DNA from 3 places in the Arthrobacter sp. TJ-254 genome. Region 2 is predicted to be linked to each of the others. Evidence: riboswitches for the same ligand, from Rfam matches in the RefSeq annotation. Region 2 holds a riboswitch; each other region holds the start of a gene.

Region 1 (9,439 bases), on a different contig from region 2:
TCATGAGCACCAGCCGGAGGGACGACGCAGTGCGGCGGGGCGCGTGCCCGCGCTGCAGGGAAGGGGAATCAGGGGCCATAACGCTTACAGCGTACAAGAACGGCGGCGCGCACGGGTGAGCGCTGAGGGGATATTCTATTTCCAAAGACTTCCCCGGCAGTGGCTGAGCACCACCGGCATATCACCGACGCAGCGCCGGGTTCCAACAACCGGAGGCGGTCACCGCCTCAGCAGACCTAAGAAGAGGTAACCTACGTGCCCATCGGCAAAGTGAAATGGTTCGACGCTGACAAGGGTTTCGGCTTCGTTGCAACGGACGACGGCAAAGAAGTCTTCCTCCATGCCTCGGCGCTCCCGGCCGGGGTCACCGAGGTCAAGGTCGGCACCAAGCTCGAATTCGGAGTGGCCGACGGGCGGCGGGGGCTCCAGGCGCTCTCGGCCCGGATCCTTGAAACGCAGCCTTCGGTCGTGAAGGCGACGCGCAAGAAGGCCGACGACATGGCAGTGATCACCGAGGACCTCATCAAGCTGCTCGACGACGTGTCGAACGGGCTGCGCAAGGGCAGGTACCCCGAGAAGGCTCACGCGAGCAAGGTCGCAGCGGTTCTCCGGGCCGTTGCCGACGACCTGGATGCGTAGCCAAGCGATGATGCCTGCACGCCCCGACGTTCCCTCGCCTGACGACTCGACCGACGCTGAAATAACCGCAGGCGACACCGCCGCAGCACCGGTCAAACGCCGGGCCGCACGCCGGCCGGCGAAGCCCGACGCGTTGCTCGCAGCGGCCGTCGAATTCGCCCGGGACAGCCTGCTGCAGGTCGCTCCGGCCGATCAGATCGGCAAACATGTGGCTTCGTATCCGGACGGTGAGCGCCTGCTCACGCACCGCTTCGAGGCTTTCGTGCCGGGGTATGGGGGCTGGGAGTGGTTCGCGACGCTCGCCCGGGTTCCCCGCGGCAAGGAACCGACGGTCTCCGAAGTGGGGCTGCTTCCCTCGGATCGGGCGCTGCTTGCGCCCGAGTGGCTGCCCTGGTCCGAGCGGGTGCTCCCTGAGGACTCCTCCGATGAACAGGCTTCCGCGTCAGGGGATGCTCCTGCCGACGAACAGCCCGCCGGCGAGCCGGCCGAAGCGCAGGCTGCCCCGGCTGCCTCTGCCGAGGATGAGCCTGCCGAGGAACAGCCCGCCGAAGAGCCGGCCGAAGCGCAGGCTGCCCCGGCTGCCTCTGCCGAGGATGAGCCTGCCGAGGAACAGCCCGCCGAAGAGCCGGCCGAAGCGCAGGCTGCCCCGGATGCCCCTGCAGGGGATGCTCCTGCCGAGGAGCAGGCTGCCGCCGAACAGCCCGCCGGAGAGCAGCCATCCGCGGATGAGCCTTCACCGGTGGATGCCGGAGTCGAAGCCGAGGCGCCGTTCGGCGATCCGGATGAGGCGATCAGGGCGCACGGCGCCGGGGACAACTAGGCCGGGGACAACTTAGCCGGTTGCTGCAGGCGACGGCGGAAGGAGCGCGCACGTGGGCATGTTCCGGTCGCTGCGGATAGCCAACTACCGGATCTGGTTTGTCGGTGCGCTCGTTTCAAACATCGGTACCTGGATGCAACGCACTGCCCAGGACTGGCTGGTCTACGACATCCTCACAGAACAGAACGCTTCGGCCCTCGGTGTGGTCCTGGCCCTGCAGCTCGGCCCGCAGCTGCTAATTTCGCCCTGGGCCGGGCTGATCGCCGACACCGTCGACCGCCGAAAGTTGCTTCAGCTGACCCAGGTGGCGATGGCGCTGCTGGCCGTGGGCCTCGGCCTGCTGGTGCTCACCGGCGCCGCCGAACTCTGGCACGTCTACGCCTTTGCGCTCGCACTGGGCATCGTCTCGGCTTTCGACGCACCCGCCCGGCAGACCTTCGCCTCGGAACTGGTGCGCGATGACTACCTGCCGAACGCCGTAGCGCTCAACAGCGCCTCCTTCAACGCCGCGCGGATGGTGGGCCCCGCCGTAGCAGGGCTCCTGACCGCGGCGGTGGGCCCCGGGTGGGTTTTCCTCATCAATGCGCTCACCTTCGGCGGAATGGTCTACGCCCTGCTCGCCATCCGCGCCTCCACGCTCAACGTCCAGCCGCGGTCGGAACCGGGAAAGGGCCGCATCAAGGCGGGCCTGCGCTACGTCCGCGGACGGCCCGATCTGATGATGGTGCTGCTGGCCATCTTCCTCGTCGGTACGTTCGGGCTGAACTTCGCCGTATTCATCGCGGCAATGGCCCGCACCGAGTTCGGGCAGAACGCCGGAGTGTTTGGGGTTCTCTCCTCGGTCATGGCGGTTGGGTCGGTTGCCGGAGCGCTTCTGTCGGCGAGGCGCGACAAACCGCGGATGCGTTTCGTCTTCGGGGCCGCCGGTGCCTTCGGCATCGCCTGCGGGGTCGCCGCGCTGGCGCCAACCCTCGAGCTTTTCGGCCTCGCACTGGTCCCGGTGGGACTTTTCGCCCTCACCCTGCTCACGAGCGCCAACGCCTACGTCCAGACAACCACCGACCCGGTCATGCGCGGGCGCGTGATGGCCCTCTACTTCGCCATCTTCCTAGGGGGCACACCGCTCGGCGCGCCGGTTGTCGGCTGGGTATCCGACGCGTTCGGGCCGCGGTGGAGCCTCGGTGTCGCCGCCGCCTCCGGCATTATTGCCGCTGCTGCAGGACTGTTCTGGGCCTGGCGCTACCACGAGGTGCGGCTGCGCTACGACCGCTCCCTACCCCGGCGCCTGCGCATCACCCACGAGGCACCCCACAGCGCCGGGGACTGAACCTGCAATCGGCGCCCTGGGCTCACTCGCCGCCCTCGCCAAATTCGGCACTGAGCCGTTCGACAACGTAGTCGATGCACGAAAGCAGCGCGGATACGTCGTCGGGCTCGATCGCCACGAACGTGGCAATGCGCAGCTGGTTCCGGCCGAGCTTTCGGTACGGCTCGACGTCCACGATCCCGTTGGCACGCAGCACCGAAGCGATAAGCGCGGCGCGGATGGGAGGGGTGATGTCGATCGTGGTGATGACGTTTGAGCGGTCCTCGGGACGCACCACGTACGGCGTTGCGACCTCCGAAGCCTCGGCCCAGGCGTAGACCCGGCCGGCCGAATCCGCCGTGCGGGCAGCTGCGAAGTCCATTCCCCCGTTGCTGTTGAGCCACTGGAGCTGGGCGTTGAGCATCACCAGTGTCGCCAGGGAGGGAGTGTTGTAGGTCTGGTTCAACTGCGAATTGCCGATCGCCGTCTGGAGGTTGAGGAAGTCCGGAATCCACCGCTCCGACGCGTCGATGCGGGCCGCCCGCTCAAGCGCCGCCGGCGAGAACAGCCCCAGCCACAGTCCGCCATCCGAGGCGAAGTTCTTCTGGGGTGCGAAATAGTAGACATCGGCCTCGGACACGTCGACGGCCAGCCCGCCGGCGGCCGAGGTCGCGTCGATGAGCATCAGTGCGCCGTCGTCGGCACCTGCGACGCGTCGGACGGGGGCCGCGACGCCCGTCGATGTCTCGTTTTGGGGCCAGGCGTAGACGTCGGCGCCGGCCTCGGCGGACGGCTCGGGCCGGGTGCCCGGCTCGGAGGTGATGATGGAGGAGCGCTCCAGGAACGGCGCCTTGTCCGTTGCCGCCGCGAACTTCGACCCGAACTCGCCGAAGGAAAGGTGCTGGGCCCGGGAATCGACAAGCCCGAACGCTGCGGCATCCCAGAACGCCGTCGAACCTCCTACTCCGAGAACAACCTCATACCCCTCGGGCATGCCGAAGAAGGTGGAGAGCCCTTCGCGGACCTCACCGACGAGGTTCTTCACCGGCTTCTGCCGGTGCGAGGTGCCAAGGATCGACGGGTTGGCGGCCGTGAGGGCACTGAGCTGTTCGGAGCGCACCTTCGACGGGCCGGCGCCGAAGCGGCCGTCCCGGGGCAGCAGGTGGGTGGGAATTCTTAGGTCCGAAAGCTCGCTCACTGGTCCTCCGTGTGGATGTGGGGTGGGTGGGGCAACGGGCCCAATTCTGCCCCAGCGGAGGTGCGCCGGGTTATTTATGAAGTGCAGCACGCCGCACGGGCGGCGTCGACGCACGATTGCCGGGGCCGAAGGCGGATGGGTTAACCTGAGGGGGCGTAGGGACCCGGCCCGGTCCGGACGTGCTGCACGCAGCACGCAGTGCCCTTACCCGCCCCGCATTGTGCCGCACCTAGGAGCCGAACCCTCATGACGGACCTCATCGATACCACCGAGATGTACCTGCGGACCATCCTTGAGCTTGAGGAAGAGAACATCGTCGCACTGCGGGCCCGGATCGCTGAGCGGCTCCGCCACTCCGGCCCCACTGTGTCCCAGACGATCGGGCGCATGGAGCGGGACGGGCTCGTTGTGGTCTCCGGCGACCGCCATCTCGAACTCACCGAGCTCGGCCGGCGCCGCGCCACGGGAGTGATGCGCAAGCACCGCCTTGCCGAACGCCTGCTCAGCGACGTCATCGGCCTCGACTGGGCCTACGTCCATGAAGAGGCGTGCCGGTGGGAACACGTGATGAGCGAACGCGTCGAGCGGCGCCTCTACGAACTGCTCGGGCAGCCATCGCAGTCGCCCTACGGCAACCCGATTCCGGGCCTCGAAGCGATCGGCGGAGTGCCTTCAGAGTTGCTCACCGACGGCGTCACGACCCTCCTCGCGGCAATGGAGGACTACCGGCCGGGCACTGCGGTGACCCTCCTGCGCCTTGCGGAGCCGATCCAGGTCGATCCCGAGCTGCTGTCCCAGCTCGCCGACGGCGGACTCCGCCCGGGCGCGTCGCTCAACCTGGAGTCGGTGGGCGGCTACGTCTCGGTGCGCGTTCCGGGCGTCGACGGGGCCCTTGAACTGCCGCCGGAAGTCGCTTCCCACGTTTTCGTCTCCGTCGCCTAAGGCGCCGGACCGGCCCCGGCGCGGGCCGCATCATGGGGAAACAGGGCAGCTACGCCCTGAACACAGTTGATAACAACGTGGTCACTTTGCGTCAACGCTCCGGGACTGCCAGACTGACCCTCGATACCTCGCCGTGATCTTCCTTGGAGTGCGCCGCAGCCATGTTCCTGCGGATTTCGTTTCGCTCCCGCAGATCCGTTGCGCAGCTCCGTAGGAAGGGAACGTATTTGTTGAAGCAGGAAGTGTCAGGACGCCGCCGGGCGGGTGTTCCGGTTGTCTCCGAGCGTCCGAGGGATGCGCACCGGGCCGAGCGCCGCAGCCGCGGAACGCGGCACCCGGCGGCCGCTCCGCGCCCGCGCGATGCGCACCGCACCGAGCGCCGGCGCCGGGCAGCCGGATACCGCGAGGACCTTTCCTTTTCGGGACTGAGCCAGAAGGTCGCGATGGCTGCCGCCGTGTCGGGCATCGCCCTGACCGTCGCGTGGCCCACGACAGCCGCGGTGCCGGCTTCCGCAACCGCTGAGGCGGCCCCGGCGGGCGCCGAAGTGCATGTTCCCGCCTCGGCCCGCGTCGACTTCGACCGCGCCGCGCTCAGCACTACCCTCGGCGCCGACGCGCGGCTCGAGGCGGTCATGACCGCCTCGGCTGGATCAGCGACCCCGGCGGCGGCCAAAGGCGCGCTGACGGGCCCCCTTGACGCCCTCGTCGAAACCTCCGGATTCGGCTTCCGCCCAAGTCCGATGACAGGGCTCGGGGAACTCCACAGGGGCCAGGACTTCAGTGCGGCCTGCGGCGCCCGGGTATATTCGGCTGCCGCAGGTACCGTGACCTTCGCCGGATGGCACCCCTATGGGGGAGGAAACCGGATCGTTGTGGACCACGGCAACGGCCTGGAAACCACGTACAACCACCTCTCGGTTATCGAGGTGTCCGAAGGCCAGCAGGTGCGGCGGGGCGAACGCGTCGGGCAGAGCGGATCAACCGGCGCTTCAACGGGCTGCCACCTCCATTTTGAGGTGATGATCGAGGGCCAGGTCGTCGACCCTCTGGGCTGGCTGTAACACACCCTCGACCCTTCCGTGACCGTAATGTGACAATCTGCGTGATCTAGGGTACGTTCTACTCGTGCCAGATCGTCATAGGTCTGGCGCCCTCAAGCAAATCGCCTAGCTCTGCCATTGCCTGAGGTCCGTCCGCACATTCGCATGGCAGAGGCGGGGGAACCAATTTTTGGGTTTCGCAAGAAATCCTTGGGGTTAAGTCGCTGATTCGTCAGCGGCCGGGTGACTCCCATCCGAATCCGACAGCTCACCTCGCAGGCATTGGGAGAGGCAATTTCACGTGTCCAATAATTCTCTGGGTCGCCACCGCGCGGCCCACGTGTCAGCGAGCCCGCTCACAGTTCTTTCTCAGGCCGTTTCCTCGAATGCAGGAACTGTAGGCCGCCAGGCCGCCGTCCTTGTCGCAGCCTCAGGCCTCGTCTTCACCGCAGGTCTTCCCGCAAACGCAGCACCCGCCGCAGAGCGCGAAGTGCAGTCAACCTCATCGTTGAGCGTGACTGCCCCCGCAGCCTCGAAGGTCAGCGCCGCAGCCACGGCCGCCGTCTCCTTTGAGCGCGAAGCCGTGAACGTCACCCCCGCCGTCGTCGTTGCGGCACCGGTCGAGGCGCCGGCCGTCGAGGCTCCCGCCGCACCGGCTCCAGCCGCAGAGGTCGTTGTTGCCGCAGCCCCTGCCGCAAAAGCTCCTGCCGCCCCCGCAGTCCAGGCCGCCGCAGTCACTCCGGCTCCTGCCGCTCCCGCTCCCGCCGCGAAGCCGTCCGCCGGAATCGCAGGCGCCCTCGTCGGCTCCGCATACTCCCAGATCGGCGTTGCCCAGGACTGCACCGCCATGGTCGAGAAGGCACTGCGCTCGGTTGGAAAGTCCGTCGGCGACCTCGCTCCGGGCCAGTTCTTCCAGTACGGCGACGTCGTCGGATCCCCGCAGGCCGGTGACCTCGTGATCACCGCGGGCCACGTGGCAATCTACGTCGGCAACGGCCAGGTCATCAGCGGCGGCCTCAACGGGCTGAACACCGGTCTTCACTCCCTCTCGGATCTTCCCGGCGCAAGCTTCGTCCGCGTCCGCTAAACCCCACTTTCACACTCCCCCTCTCACACTCCGGAGAACCCCTATGTCTTCTCGCGCCCCGATCGCCCGCCACCGTGCCGAAGTCCAGCACACCGCACCCCTTGCAGCCCTTGCCAAAGCCGTCACCGAGAACGCCGGCGGCATGGGACGGCAGGCCGCAGTCATCGCTGCTGCATCCGGCCTGGTCCTGACAACCGGCGTCGCGGCCAACGCCGCGGACCTGCAGCCCGAGCGTGAATCCTTTGCCTCGACGCTCAAGGTCGACGCCAGCCCCGCCGTCGTCGTCGCCGACGCCAACGCCAAGGTCGCCTTCAACCGAACCCCGGTCAAGGCCGTCGCCAAGCCCGTCACCGTCGAGGTGACCGTTGCCGCGGAGCCATCGGCCCCGGCAGCACCGGCAGTACAGGCCACCCCGGCCGTGCAGGCAGCTCCGGCAGCCGTGCAGGCCGCTCCCGCCGTCGTGAAGGCTCCCGCCGCACGGAAGGCGCAGGCAGCTCCGGCCGCTCCGGCCGTCAAGGTTACTCCCGCAGCATCCTCCGGCAAGGCCGCAACCATCGCCGCGGCGGCCAAGGCCCAGCTCGGCGTGAACCAGGACTGCACCCGGCTCGTGAGCAACTCCCTCGCCGCAGCCGGCATCAACTTCCACGGCTGGCCGGCAGGCTACCTGTCCCTGGGTCGCACCGTCAGTGCCGGTGAAGCAGTTCCGGGCGATCTCATCTACTACGCCAACGGCGGCATGGGCCTGGCCCACATCGCTGTGTACATCGGCGGCGGCCAGGCTGTGCACGGCGGCTTCAACGGCAACTCGACCGTCATCGCCCCGGCGCAGCTCGGTTCCGGCCCCGTGTTCATCCGCGTGGGCGGCTGACACCCAGCGCCTGGTGGTTCTTCGAACCAACAGCTGAAGAAAGGAACCGGCAGCGGTGCTGCCGGTTCCTTTCTCTTAAAGTGCCGCCCCTGCCTCCGCGCCGCAACTTCGCTCTTTCTATTCGCCCCGGCGCGCAGGTCGGCTACCCTAGGCATTGTTAATCCGAAGAACTTATCCCGAGCATCCGGGGTGGCAGCCGGTAGCGGGGACATAGTCCGCAAAGAGGCATGCGCATGCGCACTCTCGTTTTGAATGCAGGATATGAACCGCTGGCGGTTGTTACGTTCCGCCGGGCGCTGGTGCTTGTGCTGACAGGCAAAGCGAGCGTCGTTGCCGAGGATGAGGATCCGGTTGTCGGGCCTTCCGAAATTCTCGGACGCCCGTCGGTGATCCTGCTGAACCGGTATGTGAAGATCCCGTACCGTCAGGAAACGGCTGCGACCCGGCGCGGGGTGCTGCGCCGGGACAACCACCTCTGCGCTTACTGCGGGAAGACCGCTACGACAATCGACCACGTCTTTCCCCGCTCCCGCGGCGGGACCGACACCTGGGAGAACATGGTTGCGTGCTGCCTGCGGTGCAACAACGCCAAGGGGGACAAGACGCTGGGCAGCCTCGGCTGGAGCCTTCGTGTTGTGCCGCGGCCCCCGCGCGGGCCGTTGTGGCAGCTGCGCGAACTCGAGAAGCCGGCGCCGCAGTGGAACGAGTTCCTCACCGAAAGGGCAGCTTGAGCGACCCAGCGCCACTTCCGTACGACGCAGTCATCCTCGCCGGCGGGCGGTCCTCCCGGTTGGGCGGAACCGCCAAGGCAGGCCTCACCATCGGCGGCCGGACGCTCCTTGAGAGAACCCGCGCCGCCGTACCGGATGCCCTGCTGACCGTCATCGTGGGGCCGGCGGACCCCGCTCAGGAGGCGGGGGTGATTGTCACCCGGGAATGCCCGCCCTTCGCCGGGCCTGCGGCAGCCCTCTGTGCCGGACTCGCAAGCCTCGCGGCCGAGCCCGACCGGGACCTTCCCGCGTGGACCTTCGTCCTCGCCTGCGACATGCCCCGGTGCGATGTTGCGGCCGAGGTACTGCTCGGTGCCGCAGCGGAGGACCCCTCGGCTTCTGTCGTCGCGCTTGACCGGGACCGGGTCCAATTGCTCGCCGGGCTGTACCGCAGGGAGGAGCTCTTCGAGGCTGCGGCTGAGGCGCTGGCTGCGGGAGGCGCGCAGAATCTTTCGATGCGCGCCCTCCTTGCTAGGGTGAAGATTAGACCGGTCCCGGTTCCGCCGGGCACGACGTCGGACGTCGACACCTGGGCTGACGCCCGGATTCTCGGTGTTGACGTCCGCTAACCAACCCGTGGAGGGTACTCATGGACGAGCGCGAAATACTTCTTCAGCAATGGAGCGAGAAGCTGCTTTCGGCTTTTGAACTTGGGGATTCCAAGGTCGACGTCAACGCCATCCTGGCACTTGCGGGAAACGCTGCCGCCGCAGTGGTGCGCCCCGCAGCGCCGCTGACCACCTTCGTGGCCGGCTACGCCGCCGGGCTC
Region 2 (9,439 bases):
GCGACGGCGATCCACAGCCAGTCCGGCCGCCATTCGGTGAACCAGCGGGACAGCGTGGGTGCCGGCGGAAGGTCGTAGCCGGTGAGGATCCGCGCGGGGGACGCGTTGGGGGCGAGTTCCTCCGCGCGCGGGGGTGCCGTGCGGCCGAGCGCGCCGGCGATTCCCGAGACGGCGGCCATGATCAGCAGCTCAACGGCGATCAGCTGCCACAGGACCCGCCGTGCGCTGAGCCGGGCCTCCGTGGCGACGCCGGGGCCGCCGAGCTGCGGAATGACCCACTGACGGTGCATCCAGCCCACTCCGCCGAGCACGAGGGTTGCCACGGCCTTGAGGGTGACGAGCAGCCCCCACTGGGAGCTCAGCTGTGCCAGGTCGGAGATCCGCAGGCTGGCATTGACGATGCCGGAGAGGAACACGAGCGCGAACGCGAACCCGGCAAGTGCCGAGAACCGTTTGAGGACGGGCAGGGTCTGGTCGCCGAGGCGTCCTCCCACGACCGCGAGGACGAGGATCCCGCCGACCCACAGGCAGACTCCCACCAGGTGCAGCGCGATCGAGTTGACCGCTGCGTTGTGGTCGTCGCCGCTCGCCGCGTGGCCGACAAGGGCCATGGGGAGGAGGTTGAGGAGGGCGAGCGCCGCCATTGCGCCGAGGCCGTTGAGGGAGCGCACACCGAAGGTGAGGGTTGCGAGGACGGCCGCGACGGTCGAGGTCACAAGCCAGGCCCTGCCGGTGCCAAAGTCCGTCAGGAATTCGGCGAGTCCGGTGGTGTACGCCTGGTCGGAGCTCACGGGCACGCCGGCGGCGTCGGAGTACGAGAGGACCATGACCCCCAGGGCGCCGAGGGTCCACGAAATTGCCGACACCGAGGCGAGCGTCAGGGCCCGCGTGAGGGCTGGATGCTCCGTCTGGGTGTCTTTCGCACGCGGGCGCCGGCCCCCGCCGGTGGTCCGGGGAAGGATGACGATTGAGAAGATGAGCGCCCCGATGGTGCCGGCAGCGCCGAGGTTGTTGAGCGTCTTGGCGGCAGGAAGCCCCCACCGGGTCAGGGCCCCGGGATCACCCAGCTGGCGCGGGGCTGCGGCGCCTGAGAAGAGCAGGGCGGCCAGGAGACCGGCAAGGACGACGGCAGCACCGGCCGCGAGCAGGGCCGGAGGCACCGCCTGCGCATGATTGCGGGTGGCACCGGCTGCGGGCCGGGGGTCCTTCGCGGTTGTTGACACGCCTCCTATTGTCTACCCGCGGTAGAACAAGGGCCAATTCGATGCGTATTAAACGCAGAGGACCGCTGCCGGTTCTCGGCAGCGGTCCCAAATTCTGCGGTGGAGTTCACCTGTGTTACTTGGCGGAAGCCTTCAGCTTCGAACCCGCGGTCAGCTTGACGCCGTGGCCGGCAGCGATCTGGATGGTCTCGCCGGTCTGGGGGTTGCGTCCGGTGCGGGCAGCGCGGCTCGTGCGCTCAACAGCCAGCCAGCCCGGGATGCTGATCTTTTCGTCCTTGGCAACGGACTCCGCGAAGACATCGAACAGAGCGTCGAGGACGCTGTTCACTGCAGCCTGGCTGGTATCAGCCTTGGCGGCTACCTCGGCAACGAGTTCACTACGGTTTTTAGCCAATTTTCGGTCCTCCTGGACATGTGTTAGTACATCGAGCTTTCGGGATATTCGAAAAGCCTCTGTCCGAGAACTTACCAGCTTGGGCGAACGGAACATCAAATTTGGGCTCGATATGAGCGTATTTTGCTATGTTTTTGGGCAATTTCCGCGATCGGGCGGGTATTTCGCCCTCCGGCGGGCCGCTGCCGGCCGTGCGCTGAAGGGGATCAGGACCCCGGGGCATAAGAAAAGCCGGCGGCCCGTAGGCCGCCGGCTTTCCTCAACCGTCGTGGATTACCAGCTGGACTTGGTCACGCCGGGCAGCTCGCCGCGGTGTGCCATGTCGCGGAACCGGACACGGGAGATGCCAAACTTCTGGAGGGTGCCGCGGGGGCGCCCATCGATCTGGTCGCGGTTGCGGAGGCGGACCGGCGACGCGTTGCGCGGCAGCTTCTGCAGGCCGAGGCGAGCCGCTTCGCGGGCGTCGTCGGTAGCGTTTTCGTCGACCAGGGTCTTCTTGAGTTCGAGGCGCTTCGCAGCGTAGCGCTCAACAATAACCTTGCGCTGCTCATTGCGAGCAATTTTTGACTTCTTGGCCATTGTTTAGCGCTCCTCTCGGAATTCGACGTGCTTGCGGATCTTGGGGTCGTACTTCATCAGGACCATGCGGTCAGGGTCGTTACGACGGTTCTTCCGGGTCACGTAGGTGTACCCGGTGCCCGCAGTGGACTTCAGCTTAATGATGGGACGTACGTCCTTGTCCTTTGCCACTAGAGCTTCACTCCCCTCGCCTGGATCTCGGCCACGACGGCGTCAATGCCACGCACATCGATGGTCTTGATGCCGCGGGCCGAAACCTGCAGCGTGACGTTGCGGCGCAGGGACGGAACCCAGTAGCGCTTCTTCTGAATATTCGGGTCGAACCGACGCTTCGTGCGGCGGTGCGAGTGCGAAATGCTGTGTCCAAAGCCAGGCTCGGCTCCGGTCACTTGGCAGTGGGCTGCCATAACTCTCCTCCAGTTAGATGATCGTGACGAAATCACTTTTAAAGCGTCCCGCCACCAGTAATGACACCGTTATTACTGCAGCTTTCCGGAGGTGGACCTGGCAGGGTGAGAACCTGCCGAGGCGCCTCGCCGCGGGGAAGACGGTGAAGTTGAGGTCGGCGTGCGGGCGCGAAGCCCTGCGACGACCTTAATTCCAGGTAGTTACGGGTAGCTGGGCCGACCCCGGCATGCGGGATCCAGCTCAACCAAACGCCATACCATACTACGGGTCGTCCGCCGCTGAGCCAAACCGGGGGAAGGGATTCTTCGGCGTCGGCGCCGGCAACGGGGCCGCGCCTACCGCTCTCCGGGCGTCCCTTCCTTGAGAATCCAGGAATCGTGCTTGAGGCTGCCGAGGATTTTCCGCCCGACCCGCTCCAGGTCCGCGACATCGCGGTCGTCGAGCGGGTTGAAGACGAGGCTGCGCACCTGCCCCACGTGGGCGACGGCCAGCTGCTTCACCGTTTTCAGTCCCTCCGCGGTGAGGGCGGCGGTCGTCACCCTCCCGTCCTTCGCCGAAGGGTTGCGGATGACCCACCCGCGCTGCTCGAGCTTCTTGACCACGTGGCTGAGGCGGGACAGCGAAGCCGTTGACCGGTCGGCAAGTTCACTCATGGGAAGGGTGGTCCGTTGCGCCTCGGAGAGCATCGCCAGCACATGGTAGTCAAAAAGGGTGATGCGCGCCTCGCGGAAGAGGTGGGCGTCGAGGGCGCCGGGCAGCAGCGTCGAGACGGCGTAGAGGGCAAGCCAGGCCCTGCGTTCCTCGGCGCTGAGCCAATCCGGTTCGGTCATCGTCGCACCAAGTCCGGCTGGGTGAGCTCGGGATACCTTGCCCGGAGCTCGTCGCCGGAGGAGACCCCGCGCAGGCGCCGTCCCACCCAGGGCGAGAGGTGGTCGCGGGCCCATTGCGCGTCGGCGCGGAGCTGCCGCAGCCGCGAGAGCGCCGGCCGTGCCTCGAGTTCCGGCGTGTCGACGCTGTGCGAGGCTGCGAGGACCTCCAGCACGCGCATCGCCATCAGGGTGTGGCCGGCCGTCGACATGTGCATGCGGTCGACGTCCCAGTAACCCCAGTTCTGGAACTCGCGCATCCTCCAATAGTCGACGATCACGGCACCGCGGCGGTCCGCGACCTCCCGTATGAGTTCGTTGTACACGGCGGTGCGGCCGCGCGTCTTGCTGAAGACTGCCGAAGCCGACGAGTCGAAGCCTGTGAACAGCACGACCGTTGCACCGCTGTCGGCGAGCCGGGCGATCCCCGCGTCGTACCCCTCGACGAGGCGGTCGATGTCGACGCGCGGGCGCAGCAGGTCGTTGGCTCCGGCATAGAGGCTCACGAGCGTGGGACGCAGCCGGAGCGCCGGTTCGATCTGCTCGTCGAGGATCTGCTGCATTTTCTTTCCCCGCACGGCCAGGTTCGCGTACCCCCAGCCCGGGTCGGCGAGGATGAGCTGCTCCGCCACGCGGTCGGCCCAGCCGCGCACCCCATTGGGGCTGCCGGGATCCCAGTCCCCCACTCCTTCAGTGAACGAATCGCCAAGTGCGACGTACCGCTGAGTAAATTCCACCCGGACAGGCTACCCCGTCCTCCTCCCGGTCCGGGGACTCAGCGCGGTAAGCTCATGCGCAGATGCCCCTTGGCGCGCCATTTTCCGCACTTCGACCGAAGGACTCCATGACCACCACCCCCGGCACACCCGGACGGCGAGCAGCACTCATCCTGAACCCGATCAAGAACACCGGGCAGGACGTGCGGGAGATCGTCGCGCGCATTTCGGCGCGGGAAGGGTGGCTTGAGCCGCTGATTTTGGAGACCACGCCGGAGGACCCCGGCCACGGCCAGGCGCAGGAGGCGCTGCGTGCCGGGGTCGACGTCGTCATTGCGGCCGGCGGCGACGGCACCGTGCGCTGCGTCGCGGAGGAGCTGTCGGGCACTGACACGGTGATGGCGCTGGTGCCGCTGGGGACAGGGAACCTCCTGGCTCGCAACCTCGACATCGCCGTGGACAACCCCGAGGAGGCCGTTGAGACCGCGTTCAACGGGACCGAGCGCAGGATCGACGTCGTCCATGTCACGGTTGACCGCGCGCAGGAGGCCCACGTGTTCCTGGTGATGGCCGGGCTCGGTTACGACGCCGCCATCATGTCGGATACGCGCGATGACCTGAAGGACCGCGTGGGCTGGCTCGCGTATGTCGACGCGGGCATCCGGAACCTTCCGGGCCGTCCGGCACGCACCACAATCACCGTTGACGGCGGCCGGCCCTTCGAGCGCCGGCTGCGCAGCGTGATGGGCGGGAACTGCGGAAAGATCATGGGTGGGCTCGAAATTTTCCCGGGCGCCAAGATCGACGACGGCCTCCTTGACCTCATGACCGTCGCTCCGCGGGGAAAGCTGGGTTGGCTCAACGTGGCCGGGAAACTGTTTGCCCGCGGGAAGGGCAAAGACCCGTCCCTTCAGTACTTCCAGTGCAGCCGCGCCGAAGTGCAGCTCCACGAACCGCTTGAGGTCCAGCTTGACGGAGACCCGCTGGGACGGGCCACGCACATGTCCTTCGAAATGATGCCCGAGGCGCTGCGGCTGCGCATGCCCTTCGGTAGCAAGGACCCTGCAATCCTGAGCAACCCCCTGCCGTAATCCGGCACGCGCTGCAGGCTGCTGCAGCATCACGCCCGGCGGGCGCGCTTCCTACAGGTAGGGAAGCGGGTCGACCTTGGCGTCGTTGATCAGCACTTCAAAGTGGAGGTGGCAGCCTGTGGAGTTGCCGGTGGTCCCCACAGCGCCGATCAGGGACCCGCGGGAAACCTTCTGCCCCACGCTGGCCCCGAGCTGGCTGAGGTGGTTGTAGGTGGTCTTCATTCCGGCGCCGTGGTCGATGACGATCCGCTGGCCTCCACCGTAGGGGTGCCAGCTTGAGTCGATGACCTTGCCGTCGTCCGCTGCCTTGACCGGGGTGCCGCACGCTCCCGCGTAGTCGATGCCGGTGTGGAGTTCGGGTGCGTATCCGCCGAGCGGGTTCACCCGGTATCCGAAGGTCGAGGCGACCGAAAGGTTGTCGAGGGGTGCTGCGAGGGCTGCGGCCTTCTTGGCCTTCGCCTTCTTGACGCTGCTGGAGAGGGCCTTGGCCTTCGCTTCGGCCTTGCCTGCGACGGCGGCGGGGCTCTGCCGGCCGAAGTCGATCTTCGCCTTGGCGTCGGCGGTCACCTCGGGCGCCGGTTCGGCCGCGGCCGCCTGGCTGATCGGGGACTCGGCGGTTGCCTGGGAAGGGGCGACGGCACCCATGATGAGCCCTGCCCCAACGAACAGTGCTCCCGCGGCGAGGCCGCCCTGGCGGATCCTCGCGGTCAGGCTGCCCTTGCCGCTCCGGGCCGACGGTTGCGGACGCAGGTCGCGACGGCTGGGAAGTTCGCAGGGTCGGTCGGACACCACGGTTGCTGCAGGAGTGCTCGGGACGGCTCCGGGCGCGCGGCGGCGCCCGGACATGGCCGGCTGGGTCACGAAAATACCTCTCTCGAACGCCGGCGAAGTTAGCTGTCGGGTTCGAGCAAGAGTTGACTCGGCCCCACTGCGCAACGCAGCGGCAGCTTGCGCTGCGGCTCGTTGCACTGCGGACAGTTAGTGCAGTGAAGGCTTCACCCCGAGGCAGTCGCTGACTGCCGGGTGGTGGGTCCTCCGCCCCTGTCATGCAAGGTTGAGGGCGGTCCGCTGACAGGGTTTGGCGTGCGGACCTCAAAAGTTGGTTCAGACTCCGAGTAATACTACTCGCTTCGCCTAAAGTTACAATTCCGTTACATGGCTTCCGGCGTGTCGTTGTGTGAAGCGCTGCACAATCATGCCGATTCGGCCCGGCCGAGGCGCCAGTACCCCATGAAGGCCACCTGTTTCCGGTCGATGCCGACCTCGCGCACCAGATAGCGGCGCAGGCCGCGGACCACTGCCGCCTCCCCCGCGATCCAGGCGTAGAAGGGCCGGGTTCCGGCGGGCTGGTCACCGCCGCCGTTCTCATGCCCGGAGGCCTCAAGGCGCTGCGGCGTCTCCCACAGGACGGCCTGTTCGATGTCGACGTCCTCGGGTTCGGGGCCCGCTGCCACTTCCCCGCCGTCGGCGCCGCCCGGCGCTGCCCCGAGGGCGGCCCACCCGGGCTGGGGAACCGCATTGCGCACCGCGGCTCCGAGGAGTTCACCGTGTTCGCACCCGTTACGGACCAGCCAGGTGACCGCCACCTTCGAGGCCGTGGGAAGCGGCTGGATGTCGGCGGCGTCGGGAACTTCAAGGAAGGCATGGCCTCCCATGTCGGCGGGCAGCGTTTCAAGGATCGCGCCGATGGCCGGAACGGCGGTTTCGTCGCCGGCAAGCAGCACGCGCTGCGCCAGGCCCGGGGCCCACTCGATGCCGCCGTAGGCGCCTGCGGTGGAGCAGCGCGCGGCGTTAACGTTCGGTCCGATGAGGCATATCCTGCTGCCGGGACCGGCGGCCGCCGCCCACTGCGAGGCGGGTCCGCCCCTGCCGTTCGCGTCGAAGTGGAGTACGAAGTCGACGTCAATTTCCGGTTCTGCCGCCGTGCAGCGCGTGCTGCGCACGGTGTAGGTCCTCATTGCGCCGCGCACTGCCGGGTCGAGGCCGAGCCACTGCTGGTACCAGCCGCGGCCCTCCGGATCGGCCCGCATCAGTGCGGCGATGTCGGGCGCGTTCCCGTCGGCCGGCGGGATCAGCACCTTGATCCGCAGGTCGTGGGTGGGTCCTACGACCCCGAAGTCCTTCAGGCTTGGCCCGGCGAAGGTGATGCGGTTGAAGTTCGCACCGATCCTTTGGACGCGTTTGACTTCAACATCGAACGTCAGCATGACCGGAACCGCGGGCTGGGTGTGCGGTGGGCGGTGCGTCAGGTCGGTCATGATGCAGCACCGGAGCGTTCGGAGCCTGCCACTGCCGCGCCATGGTGGCGGCCGATCGGCACCACCAGGGGCGTGCCGGAGACGGGGTCGGGGATCACCTGGCACTGCAGGCCGAACACCTCGGACACGATGTGCTGCGTGACCACTTCGGACGGCAGGCCCTGCGCAAGGATCCGGCCGTTCTTCACGGCGATGAGGTGGTCGGCGTACCGGGCGGCCAGGTTGAGGTCGTGGAGCACCATCGCCACGGTCGTCCCCGCCCTCCGGTTCAGGTCCGTGATCAGGTCGAGCACTTCGACCTGGTGTGTCACATCGAGGAAGGTGGTTGGCTCGTCAAGGAGCAGGATTGCTGTTTCCTGGGCCAGGGCAAGGGCGATCCAGACCCTCTGCCGCTGTCCGCCGGACAGCTCGTCGACGGGGCGGTCGGCGAGTTCGGTGATGCCTGTGGCCTCAAGCGCGGCGGCAACAGCGGCGTCGTCTTCGGGTTTCCACTGCCGGAACCAGCCTTGGTGCGGATAGCGTCCGCGTCCGATCAGATCGGTGACGGTGATCCCTTCGGGGGAAACCGGAGCCTGCGGCAGGAGTCCGAGGGTGCGCGCCACGGCTCGTGTGGGCAGTGAGTGGATGTCCTCGCCGTCGAGCAGTACGGTGCCGCTGGCGGGCTTGAGCAGCCGGGCCAGCCCGCGCAGCAGGGTTGACTTGCCGCTGGCGTTGGCGCCGACGATCACGCTGACCTGTCCCTGCGGCAGCGTTACCGACAGATCCTCGACCACTCGGCGGTCGTCGTAGGAGAGTGTGAGCGAGCGGGCCGCGAGGGTGTGAGCCGGAGGCTTGGGTCCCGGTGATGCGGTGGTGAACACAGTGGTGGACACAGTGGTGGATAGAGCCATGTCAGCCTCCCTGGCCGGAACGGTTTACGGATAGGAGCAGCCCCAGCAGGACCGGCGCGCCGAGGGCTCCGGTGATCACCCCGACAGGAAGGGATCCTCCCGGAACGAGGTTCGCTGCGGCGAAGTCCGCTGCGAGGACGAGCGCCGCCCCCACAAGCCCGGCCATCAAGAGGGAGGGCCTTCCGCCGAGCAGGCGCCGCGCAATGGGGCCGGAGAGGAAGGCGACGGCGGCAACAGGTCCCGCCGCGGCGGTTGAGACTGCGGCGAGGCCGACGCCGGTGAAGATCAGGGCGAGCCTGGACCATTCGACCCTGACTCCGAGCCCTGCCGCCGCGTCGTCGCCGAGCTCGAGGATCCCGAGGCTCCGGGCGAGCACCGCGGCCGCGGGGAGCAGCAGGCACAGGCTGGCGCTCAGGATGCCCACGCGGTTCCAGTTGCTTGAGTTAAGCGACCCGTTGAGCCATACGAGGGCTTCACCGGCGGTGCGGATGTCGGCGCGGGTGATGAGGAAATTCACGAGTGCGTGCATCACCGCGGCAAAGCCGATGCCCACCAGGATCAACCGGTGCCCGGCAAGGCCGTCGCGTCGGGCCGTCAGGTAGATGGCTGCGGCAACCGCCAGCGCTCCGACGAGCGCCGCCAGCGACACCGGCACTCCCGAGGCACCGAACAGCACGATCGCGGCCACAGCGGAGGCGCTCGCTCCGTAGCTGATCCCGATGATGTCGGGACTGGCCAGCGGGTTGCGCAGCAGGGTCTGGAAAAGCGCTCCGGCAACGCCGAAGCCCACCCCGACCAGCAGGCCGGCCACCGCGCGGGGGAGCTTGTTTTCCCTCACGATGAAACTTGCGCCGGGGATGTCTGCCCCACCAATGATGCGGAACAGGTCCGGAACCGTCACGGTGTAGGAGCCAAGGAGAACCGAGACGCAGAACAGCGTCACAACCAGGGCCGCGGCGGCAACCACCCGGCCCCGGAGTCCGGGGATGCCGGGGCGGCGGCGCCGTGCAACAG
Region 3 (9,439 bases), on a different contig from region 2:
GATGCAGGGCTCGGCACACGGGGCCTTTCACGCGCGGTCAAGGGAAGCTCCCCCGATCTCCTGATCGGCATCGACCGGGCCCTCACCGCGGCCCGCGTGTTGGGCTGGCCCGGCCGCCGGGTCAGCATCGAAAAGCTCGATGCGCCCCGTCGCGGAGCGCTCGGGGTTGAAACCTCGCTGCAGGAACTGCGCCAGGCGCCGCGGCCGTCCGACACCGTAGGCTCCGGCCCGTCTGCACCGGGCCCCGATGACGACGCGGCGATCCTCTTCACCTCCGGCTCGACCGGCCCGGCGAAGGGCGTTGTCTACACGCACCGGCAGCTCTCGGCGATGCGCGACACCGTTGCCGAGACGTTCGGGCTTGCCCCCGGCGGCGCGCTCGTCGCAGGATTCGCGCCCTTCGCCCTGCTCGGGCCCGCCCTCGGCGTCGTATCGGTGACCCCCGATATGGACGTGACGGCGCCGCGCACGCTGACGGCATCCGCCCTGGCCGACGCCGCTGCGGCCGTCGGAGCGACCGCCGTCTTTGCCTCCCCGGCAGCGCTCCGGAACGTCCTTGCAACCGCGGCGGACCTGAAGCCCTCGGGCGCTGAAGCACTGCGGAATGTTGAACTGGTGCTTTCAGCCGGCGCCCCCATCCCTGCCCCGCTGCTGGAATCCGTCAAGGAGCTGCTTCCGGCCGCCTCCCTCCACACCCCCTACGGCATGACGGAGGCGCTGCCAGTCACCGACGTCGATCTCCTCCAGATCCGCGCGGCCGAAGCCGACGCCGCCTCGGGCATGCCCGGAGCGGGAAACGGTGTGTGCGTTGGAACGGCCGTCCACGGCGCCAGGGTGGCGGTCAGCCCCCTCTCCGCAGACGGATCGGCGGCGGGCGATCCATCGACCGAGCCCGGGGTCACCGGCGAAATCCTTGTTGACGCACCGCATGTGAAGGACCGCTACTACCGCCTGTGGCGGACGGAGCACGAGTCGTCGCGGACTGCGCCGTGGCACCGCACCGGGGACATCGGGCACTTCGACGCCGCCGGACGGCTGTGGGTCGAGGGACGCCTCGGGCACATCATCACCACTCCGGACGGCGTGCTCACGCCCGTCGGTATCGAACACGCAGTCGAGGCCGTTAACGACGTCCGGCTCGCGGCAGTGGTCGGTGTGGGCCCCGAGGGCACCCAGGCCGTCGTCGCCGTCGTCGAACTGGCCGAACCCGCGCGGCGCCGGGACAAACCAGCCCTCGCCCCTTCGGCCCTCGCCGCCAAGGTGCGTGCGGCCGGCCTTGCGGCGGGCACGCAGGTCGCGGCCGTGCTGACGGTGCCGTCGCTGCCCGTGGACATCCGCCACAACTCCAAGCTCGACCGCTCACGGCTGGCCCGCTGGGCCACCAAAACGCTCGCCGGCGGCCGCGTCACCCGGCCATGAGGGTTCTCGTGACCGGCGCGAGCGGCCTCCTCGGCGGCGCCGTCGCCGTGCTGCTGCGGGCACGGGGGCACACGGTGCGCAGCTTCCAGCGCCGCCCCGCGGGACTTGAGGGCATTGAGGACCTGCTCGGCTCGGTAACCGACCCGGCGGCGGCGGAGCGGGCCGCGCGCGGAATGGATGCGGTGATCCACCTCGCCGCCAAGGTCTCCTTCGCCGGAAAGGCATCCGAGTTCGAGGAGATCAACGTCCAGGGAACCCGCATTGTCCTTGAAGCGGCCCGGCAGGCCGGAGTACGGGACTTCGTGTTCGTCTCCTCACCCTCGGTCGCGCACACCGGAACCTCCCTCATGGGCATCGGTACAACCCCTGCGACGCCGGAGCGGGCACGGGGCGATTACGCCCGCACCAAGGCGCGGGCAGAGCTCCTCGCGCTCCAAGCCTCAGGGCCGGACCTCCGGGTTGCCGCGGTGCGCCCGCACGTCGTATGGGGTCCCGGCGACACCCAGCTCGTGGAACGGGTGCTCGAGCGCGCCCGCGCCCACCGGCTCCCCCGGCTCGACGCCGGGATGGCGATGATCGACACAACCTATGTCGACAACGCCGCCGCCGCGATCGTTGCCGCACTGCACCGCATCGAGCACGTTGAGGGCGAAGCCGTTGTCGTCACGAACGGCGAACCTAGGCCGATCGGGGAGCTGATCGCCGGAATCTGCACCGCCGGTGGAGTGAGCCCTCCCCGCTGGCACGTGCCCGGCCCACTGGCGCGTACCGCCGGGTCGGCCGTGGAGCGGCTGTGGCGGGGGGCCGGCTGGACCTCCGAGCCGCCGATGACCCGCTTCCTCGCCGAGCAGCTCTCGACCGCCCACTGGTTCGACCAGCGGCGGACCCGGAAGCTGCTGGACTGGACGCCGGCCGTATCCATCGATCAGGGCCTTGAAAGGCTCGCCGGCTATTACAGCCGCTCCAGATAAGGCACAAAGAAGGCCGGCGCCCAGGGGCACCGGCCTTCTTCATTCATTCCGTGCGCTTAGCGGGTGTAGTACCCGTCAACCTGCATGGCGCTCACGTCGTGGACGAGGGTGCCCTGCGAGGGGTTGAGGGCGCTGATCATCTTGCCGCCGCCGAGGTAGATGCCAACGTGGCCTCCACCGTTCTGGCTGACCAGGTCACCGGGCTGCGGGTTGCTGGTCGGCTTCAGGGCTGCGAACTGGGCCCAGGTGGTGCGGGGCAGGTCGATGCCGTGCTGGGCGTAGACCCACTGGACGAAGCTGGAGCAGTCCCAGGTACCGAACCCGGTGCCGCCGTACACGTAGCCCGCGCCAACGCCCTGCATGGCCGTGGCGACGATGCCGCTCTTGGCTGCAACGCCGATGGGCTGGATGTTCGCACTCTGGCTGCTGATGCCCATCTGGCCGGCAGTTGTGACTGCGGCGGTCTGGATCGGCGCAGCCTGCTCTGCCGGAGCTGCAGGCTGGGCCGGAGCGGCCGGAGCGGCCGGAGCGGCCGGAGCCGGTGCCGCTGCGACACCTTCACCGGAGATCACAACGGACTGTCCCGGGTAGATAACCGATGACCAGCTAAGGCCGTTCGCTGCGAAGATCGCATCGAGGCTGACGCCGTAGTTGGCCGCGATGAGGCCGAGGGTGTCACCGGCGCGGACCGTGTGGGTCACTGAGCCGCCGTTGGCAGGAGCCGGTGCGGGGGCGGGAGCCGGAGCTGCCTGCTGGACGGGTGCCGGTGCGGCCTGGGCCGACAGGTTGACCTCGCCTGCGGCGCTTGCCGGAAGCGCGGCGCCAAGCATGATGCCCGATGCAGCGACGACAACGGCTGCGGGGCGACCCGCGACACTGGCGCCGGCGGATACTGCACGTGATGCTGTCTTAAGGGGATTCGAGCGGACCGGGGTTGCACGGTGGCGCGCGATTGAACGATTCTTCGACATGATGTTGCCTCTCCCGATGCCTGCGGAGTTAGCTGTCGGGTTCGGATGGGACACCCGGACACACGAAGTTGGACATCTCCCCAGCAGATGTCCGTCATGCGTCTTAACCCCAAGGACCTTTCAAGAAAGGTCCGCTATCGGTTCCCCCGCCCCTGTCGGAAATGTTAAGCGAACGGTCCTTCAGTCACCGACAGGGTTAGGCAGTCTGACGAAGGGCGCCGATGCCGAGTGGCCCGGCGCAGACTCAAGGCTACCTGCGAGATATCGGATTGTCACATTTGGATCACAGCCCGGTAAACGTTGACTAACGACGCGGCCTCTGCGGGGCTTTTTGACAACGCGGACAGGTGTAGGAAGAGCGGTTCATGAAGGCATCGCGCCGGATCAGGGAGGCCACCCCATCCGTCTCGCAGCGCCTGCAGGGCTGCCCGCCCCGTCCGTAGGCGTTGAGTGAGCGGACGAAGTAACCCGACTCCCCGTTGACGTTGACGTAGAGGGAATCGAAGCTTGTGCCCCCGGCATCGAGGGCCCGCAGGAGCACATCCCGCACCGCCTCCACGAGCCGAAGCGTGTCTGGCCTGCGCATTGTCTCGGTGGGGCGCGCGAAGTGGAGGCGGGATGCCCACAGGGCTTCGTCGGCGTAGATATTCCCGATTCCCGAGATGAGCCCCTGGTCGAGCAGCGCCCGCTTGAGGCCCACCCGCCGCTTCCGAAGCCGCTCGTGAAAGGCCTCGAATGAAAAGGCTGGATCGAGCGGATCGCGGGCGATGTGAGAAGCCTCACGGGGAATCAGGGCGAGATTAATCTCACTCGTCCCGCCAATGTGTCCATCCTGGGTGGGCTCGAGGTCGGTGAGGAACATCCCACCGAAGATCCGTTGATCCACAAAGCGCAGTTCCGACGGCAGCGGCGCACCCAGACCGTCGACCGCGGACGAAAGCTCGAGACGGACCTTCAGGTGTTTTTCGGACGGTACCCGCGGTTCCTGCATCAGGATCTGGCCGCTCATCCCGAGGTGCGCCATGAGCGCCACGGAGGGTGTCTTGTCCTCGGGTGCGTCGGCGGGGAGCAGCGGCATCCACAGGAACTTCCCACGGCGGACGACGTCGACGATGCGTGCGCCGGTCAGGTTCCCGGCGAAGTCGTCGGGCCCCAAAGGGTGGCGGCGCAGGGAACGGGGGTCGAGGACCTCCACACGCTCCACGGAGCGGCCGAGGGCCCAGCGGGCCAGACCCCGCCGGACGACTTCAACTTCCGGGAGTTCGGGCAAACTGTGCCTAGCGCCCTTCGACCGGTGCGGTGTCGCCGAGGATTTTCCAGGAAGCGGCGGCTGCTGCCTGCTCTGCTTCCTTCTTTGAGTGGCCTGTTCCGGTTCCGTAGGGGGTGCCCCCGATGACGAGCAGCGCCTCGAAGGAGCGCGCGTGGTCGGGCCCGGTGCCCGTGACCTGGTAGTCGATCAGCCCCAGGCGCCGTGCCGCGGCGGTTTCCTGGATGCGGGTCTTCCAGTCGGTGCCTTCCCCGAGCGCGTCAGAGTCCTTGAGCAGCGGTCCGATCAGGCGCATCACCAGGGCCTGCGCCGTCTCTATGCCGTGGCTGAGGTAGGCGGCGCCGATGACGGCCTCCATGGTGTCGGCAAGGATCGAGGATTTGTCGCGTCCGTTGGTCAGCTTCTCCCCCTGACCGAGCAGGATGTGCTGGCCAAGGTTCAGGCCGCGCGCGACGCCGGCAAGGGCGCGGGTACTCACCACGGCGGAGCGGCGCTTGGCCAGATCGCCCTCGGAGAGTTCCGGGTTGTCCCGGTAGAGGGCATCGGTCACCGATAGCCCGAGCACAGAATCCCCGAGGAATTCGAGACGCTCGTTGGTGGGGATGCCTCCCTGCTCATAGGCATAGGAGCGGTGCGTGAGTGCAAGACGAAGCGTCCCGGCATCGATTTCGACACCGAGACGCTTCGCGAGTTCTTCGATGGGAGGCACGTCTACCTGCGCTTCCGCAGCGACTCGATAGAGCCCTGATGCGGGCCGGTCGCAGCGACCATGTTAGACGTCGGCTACCTTGCGGCCCTTGTACTCAAGGAACAGCGGGGTGCCGGCGGAGTCGGTTACTACCTTTGCCTGGTGGGCAAGGCTGTAGGTGACGCGGCCGTTCTCAACGGTCTTCACCAGTTTGGGGGCAGTTGCCTTCCACTGGGACCGGCGTGCGCGTGTATTGGCGCGGGACATTTTCCGCTTGGGAACAGCCACGACTAACTCTCTTCTCTCTCGTCTGACTCTGTACGTGGTGCCGCATCATTCTCAGCGACAGTGCCGGCCAGCCCTGCAAGGGCGGACCAGCGAGGATCCAAAATTTCGTGATGATGGTCCGGGTCGTCATTAAGGCGCGCTCCGCATTCGGAACACAGGCCCTTGCAGTCCTCCCGGCACACCGGCTGGAACGGCAGCGATGTAACAACTGCGTCCCGCAGCACTGGTTCAAGATCGATCGCATCGCTCTCAACCCGGTGCAGCTCTTCTTCATCTTCAGCGTCGAGCGACTCGGAGTCACCGTAGTAGAAGAGTTCCTGAATCTCCACATCGCTTGTGTATCGGATGGGAGTCAGGCAGCGGCCGCATTCGCCCGTTACCTCGACGTCTGCGGTGCCCGATACCAGAATTCCCTCATGAACCGCTTCAAGCCGCAGGTCCAGTTCCATTGTGGAACCTTCCTGCACGCCAATCAGCGCCACGCCGAAATCCTTGGGTGCGGGTACATGTTCTTCGATTGTCCGCATGCTTCCCGGGCTGCGCCCGAGGTCTTTGACACTAAAGATCAAAGGCGAACTGAGATCGCTTTTAATGGTGACTCCTGTAGAACATATGACCGACATATCATCCTAGCCTGACATGCTCCCTCAGCCCAAAACGCGTACTCTCCGGCCCAGCCCCACCCATCCCGCGCCGGCCGGGGATCGACCGGCTCGAATTGCCACGGGCGGCTTCGGAGGCCCGTGCGGCACTTCTTGCCCGTCACCGCCTCCTCCCGAGGATACGGCACGGCTCTGAAATAGATGCCCCACCGCCTTACCTCGCCTGATCTGAGGGAGTACTGTCCTTCTTATGCCGCATATACGGATACGCGACGCAGCGAACTACCTCGGCGTGAGCGATGACACCGTCCGCCGCTGGGTCGAGGACGGAACCCTCCAGGCCCGCCGGTCCGGGTCGGGGATCCTGGAGGTTGACGGTGTGGAGCTTGCCGCGCTAGCGCGGAAACGGGCGGTGGTGCTCGGCGACCCCTCCCAGGGGGGAAGCTCCGCGCGCAACCGGTTCGTCGGCCTGGTCACGAAGGTGACCGCAGACACCGTCATTGCCCAGGTCGAACTGCAGTGCGGGCCGCACCGCGTTGTGTCCCTGATGAGCTCCGAAGCAGTCCGGGAACTGGGCATTGAACCGGGGAGCGTTGCAGTGGCCGTCGTGAAGGCAACCGCAGTCATCGTCGAAACTCCGCTGGGGCAGCGGCGGCCATGACAGCCCGCAAACTGCGCCGCGGCGTCCTTGCCGCCGGACTCGTGGCGGCCCTGATGTCCGGGGGCTGCGCCGGCGGCCCGGAGCCATCGGGAAATGGCGAGCGGAGCCCGGTGAACGTCTTCGCCGCGGCATCGCTGCGCGCAGTGTTCGAGCAGGTGGCGGCCAACTACGAAGAGAATAATCCCGGGGCTGAAGTGGTCCTCAATTTCGCCGGTTCGTCCGATCTCGCAACCCAAATCACGGCCGGGGCACCGGCCGACGTTTTTGCTGCGGCCGATACGGCGGTCATGCAGCGCCTCGTTGACGACGGGCTGATCGACGGGGCGCCCTCCAACTTCGCCGGCAACACTCTGACCATCGCTGTTCCGCCCGGCAACCCGAAGGAAATCACCAGTTTCGCGGACCTCGCGCGCCCCGCGGTGAAGGTGGTGGCATGCGCCCCCCAGGTGCCGTGCGGCGCCGCTGCCCAAAAAGTGCAGCAGCAGGAGGGCGTGCGGCTCTCACCCGTCAGCGAGGAGTCCTCGGTCACTGATGTCCTCGGCAAGGTCGTCTCCGGCGAGGCAGACGCCGGTCTGGTCTACGTGACCGATGTGGCCGCGGCCGGACCGAAGGTCGAGGAAGTGAAGCTGGCCGACTCCGCAGCGGGGAGGACCACCTACCCGATCGCGGCGGTGCGCGGCGGAAACACCGAAGATGCGCGCCGCTTCATTGCCGCCGTCCTGAGCCCGTCAGGTGACCGGCTGCTTCGCGCGGCGGGCTTTCGGCCGCCGGAGGAATCCGGATGAGGGCTGGCGGCTTCAGCCGCAGCTACCGGGACGGCGGCGCTCCTCCCCCGGCCCGCACCCGGGTCCCTGGCGTCCCGGGATGGGTCTTCGCCGTGGCCGGACTCGGCGCCCTGTTCATCCTCCTTCCCCTCGCCGCGATGCTGCTGCGGGTCGACTGGAGCCGGTTCATCCCCCTGGTGACCTCGGACTCCTCTCGGGCCGCCCTGGTGCTCAGCGCAAAGACTTCGGCTGCGGCGACCGTCCTCTGCGTGGTGGTTGGAACCCCCATGGCCCTGGTGCTCGCGCGGAGCACGTTTCCGGGCCAGAAGATCCTCCGGTCGCTGGTCCTGCTCCCGCTTGTGCTGCCCCCGGTGGTGGGCGGCATCGCCCTCCTTTACGTCTTCGGGCGCCAGGGGCTGCTGGGCGGCACGTTCGGGGCACTCGGGATCGACATCGCCTTCTCAACCACCGCCGTCATCCTTGCCCAGACTTTTGTCGCACTGCCTTTCCTGGTGCTCAGCCTCGAGGGGGCGCTGCGCAGCGCAGGCGGCCGGTATGAGGCAGTGGCCGCGACGCTGGGAGCCTCACCCTCAACGATCCTGCGCAGGGTGAGCCTGCCCCTCGTCCTGCCCGGCCTGCTCTCGGGCGCGGTCCTGTCCTTCGCCCGTGCGCTTGGCGAATTCGGCGCGACCCTGACATTTGCAGGCAGCCTGCAGGGGGTCACCCGCACGCTCCCTCTCGAAATCTACCTGCAGCGCGAAACCGATCCTGACGCGGCCGTTGCGCTGTCGCTCGTGCTTGTTATCGTTGCAGGAATCGTCGTCTCACTGGTCCACCGGTCCGCTGCGGCAGGCCGGCAGTGAGTTTCACCTTCTCCGCCTCTGTTGCCGCACGGAGCTTCGACGTGCGGTTCTCAATTGACGACGGTGAGACCCTTGCCCTCCTGGGTGCCAACGGTGCGGGCAAGTCCACGCTCCTTGCCGTCGCAGCGGGGCTCCTGCGCCCCGACGCCGGCCGGGCGGAACTGAACGGGCTCACCCTCTTTGACGGCCACTTCTTCCGGGAGCCGCACAAACGTGGGATTTGCCTGCTGTCCCAGGACGCACTGCTTTTCCCTCACATGAGCGTGCTCGACAACGTTGCGTTCGGTCCGCGGAGCGCCGGGGCATCGAGGGGGGCGGCACGGGAGCGGGCCCTGCACTGGCTGGGCGAAGCCGAAGCGCTCGACCTCGCAGAAGGACGGCCGGCGGAGCTGTCTGGCGGCCAGGCCCAGCGCGTCGCCGTAGCACGGGCCCTTGCCGCCGAACCCGAACTGCTGCTTCTCGATGAGCCGTTCGCCTCGGTGGATGCCGCCGTCGCCCCCGCCCTGCGGAGGATGCTCCGCAGGGTCCTCACGGGACGCAAGGCAATCATCGCCACGCACAATGTCCTCGACGCGCTGATGCTCGCCGACACCCTGGCCGTGCTGGAGAAGGGCCGGGTCGCCGAGGCAGGCGATGTCCGGGCGGTGCTCGAGCGTCCGCGCAGCGCATTCGCGGCGGGGCTTGCAGGCCTGAACTTCGTTTCGGGCCAGAGCACAGGTCCGGGGCTTCGAGGCCAGGACGGCGTCGCGATCGAAGCGGGTGCGGAGCCCCTCCTGCAGCCCGGGTCACCGGCCGCCTCGGTGTTCAGTCCGCGGTCCGTTTCGGTTTTCCTTGCGCCACCGGCGGGCAGCCCGCGCAATGTCATCCCGGTCACCGTGACCGATCTCGAACCCCGGGGCAGCTTCGTCATCGTGCATGCCGGGCACCTGAGCGCCGAGGTGAGCG

What was found. Region 2 has a riboswitch for cyclic di-AMP ahead of AC4D14_RS05515 (M23 family metallopeptidase). Riboswitches for the same ligand answer to the same signal wherever they lie in the genome.
Region 1: it holds a riboswitch for cyclic di-AMP, as region 2 does, so the genes downstream of both, AC4D14_RS09005 (NlpC/P60 family protein) here and AC4D14_RS05515 (M23 family metallopeptidase) in region 2, are expected to answer to the same signal.
Region 3: it holds a riboswitch for cyclic di-AMP, as region 2 does, so the genes downstream of both, AC4D14_RS02360 (C40 family peptidase) here and AC4D14_RS05515 (M23 family metallopeptidase) in region 2, are expected to answer to the same signal.

Annotation. Positions count from the first base shown of each region.
Region 1 is NZ_JBZCNF010000003.1:53,691-63,129, forward strand. Features, by position in the region: gene AC4D14_RS08970 (hypothetical protein) at 1-79, opposite strand, end outside; gene AC4D14_RS08975 (cold-shock protein) at 256-639, shown strand; gene AC4D14_RS08980 (DUF3027 domain-containing protein) at 650-1,459, shown strand; gene AC4D14_RS08985 (MFS transporter) at 1,518-2,786, shown strand; gene serC (phosphoserine transaminase) at 2,809-3,963, opposite strand; gene AC4D14_RS08995 (iron-dependent transcriptional repressor DtxR) at 4,210-4,905, shown strand; gene AC4D14_RS09000 (M23 family metallopeptidase) at 5,133-5,966, shown strand; cyclic di-AMP (ydaO/yuaA leader) riboswitch at 6,075-6,241, shown strand; gene AC4D14_RS09005 (NlpC/P60 family protein) at 6,247-7,032, shown strand; gene AC4D14_RS09010 (NlpC/P60 family protein) at 7,076-7,900, shown strand; gene AC4D14_RS09015 (HNH endonuclease) at 8,134-8,631, shown strand; gene mobA (molybdenum cofactor guanylyltransferase) at 8,628-9,239, shown strand; gene AC4D14_RS09025 (DUF6457 domain-containing protein) at 9,260-9,439, shown strand, end outside.
Region 2 is NZ_JBZCNF010000002.1:100,224-109,662, reverse strand. Features, by position in the region: gene AC4D14_RS05555 (bifunctional copper resistance protein CopD/cytochrome c oxidase assembly protein) at 1-1,223, opposite strand, end outside; gene AC4D14_RS05550 (HU family DNA-binding protein) at 1,339-1,617, opposite strand; gene rpsN (30S ribosomal protein S14) at 1,891-2,196, opposite strand; gene rpmG (50S ribosomal protein L33) at 2,200-2,367, opposite strand; gene rpmB (50S ribosomal protein L28) at 2,367-2,603, opposite strand; gene AC4D14_RS05530 (MarR family winged helix-turn-helix transcriptional regulator) at 2,940-3,434, opposite strand; gene AC4D14_RS05525 (SGNH/GDSL hydrolase family protein) at 3,431-4,207, opposite strand; gene AC4D14_RS05520 (diacylglycerol/lipid kinase family protein) at 4,315-5,277, shown strand; gene AC4D14_RS05515 (M23 family metallopeptidase) at 5,329-6,138, opposite strand; cyclic di-AMP (ydaO/yuaA leader) riboswitch at 6,142-6,350, opposite strand; gene AC4D14_RS05510 (siderophore-interacting protein) at 6,471-7,535, opposite strand; gene AC4D14_RS05505 (ABC transporter ATP-binding protein) at 7,532-8,425, opposite strand; gene AC4D14_RS05500 (FecCD family ABC transporter permease) at 8,427-9,413, opposite strand.
Region 3 is NZ_JBZCNF010000001.1:499,053-508,491, reverse strand. Features, by position in the region: gene AC4D14_RS02370 (alpha/beta fold hydrolase) at 1-1,419, shown strand, start outside; gene AC4D14_RS02365 (NAD-dependent epimerase/dehydratase family protein) at 1,416-2,390, shown strand; gene AC4D14_RS02360 (C40 family peptidase) at 2,447-3,361, opposite strand; cyclic di-AMP (ydaO/yuaA leader) riboswitch at 3,365-3,542, opposite strand; gene mutM (bifunctional DNA-formamidopyrimidine glycosylase/DNA-(apurinic or apyrimidinic site) lyase) at 3,666-4,631, opposite strand; gene rnc (ribonuclease III) at 4,639-5,337, opposite strand; gene rpmF (50S ribosomal protein L32) at 5,401-5,604, opposite strand; gene AC4D14_RS02340 (YceD family protein) at 5,607-6,173, opposite strand; gene AC4D14_RS02335 (TOBE domain-containing protein) at 6,457-6,867, shown strand; gene modA (molybdate ABC transporter substrate-binding protein) at 6,864-7,652, shown strand; gene AC4D14_RS02325 (ABC transporter permease) at 7,649-8,494, shown strand; gene AC4D14_RS02320 (sulfate/molybdate ABC transporter ATP-binding protein) at 8,491-9,439, shown strand, end outside.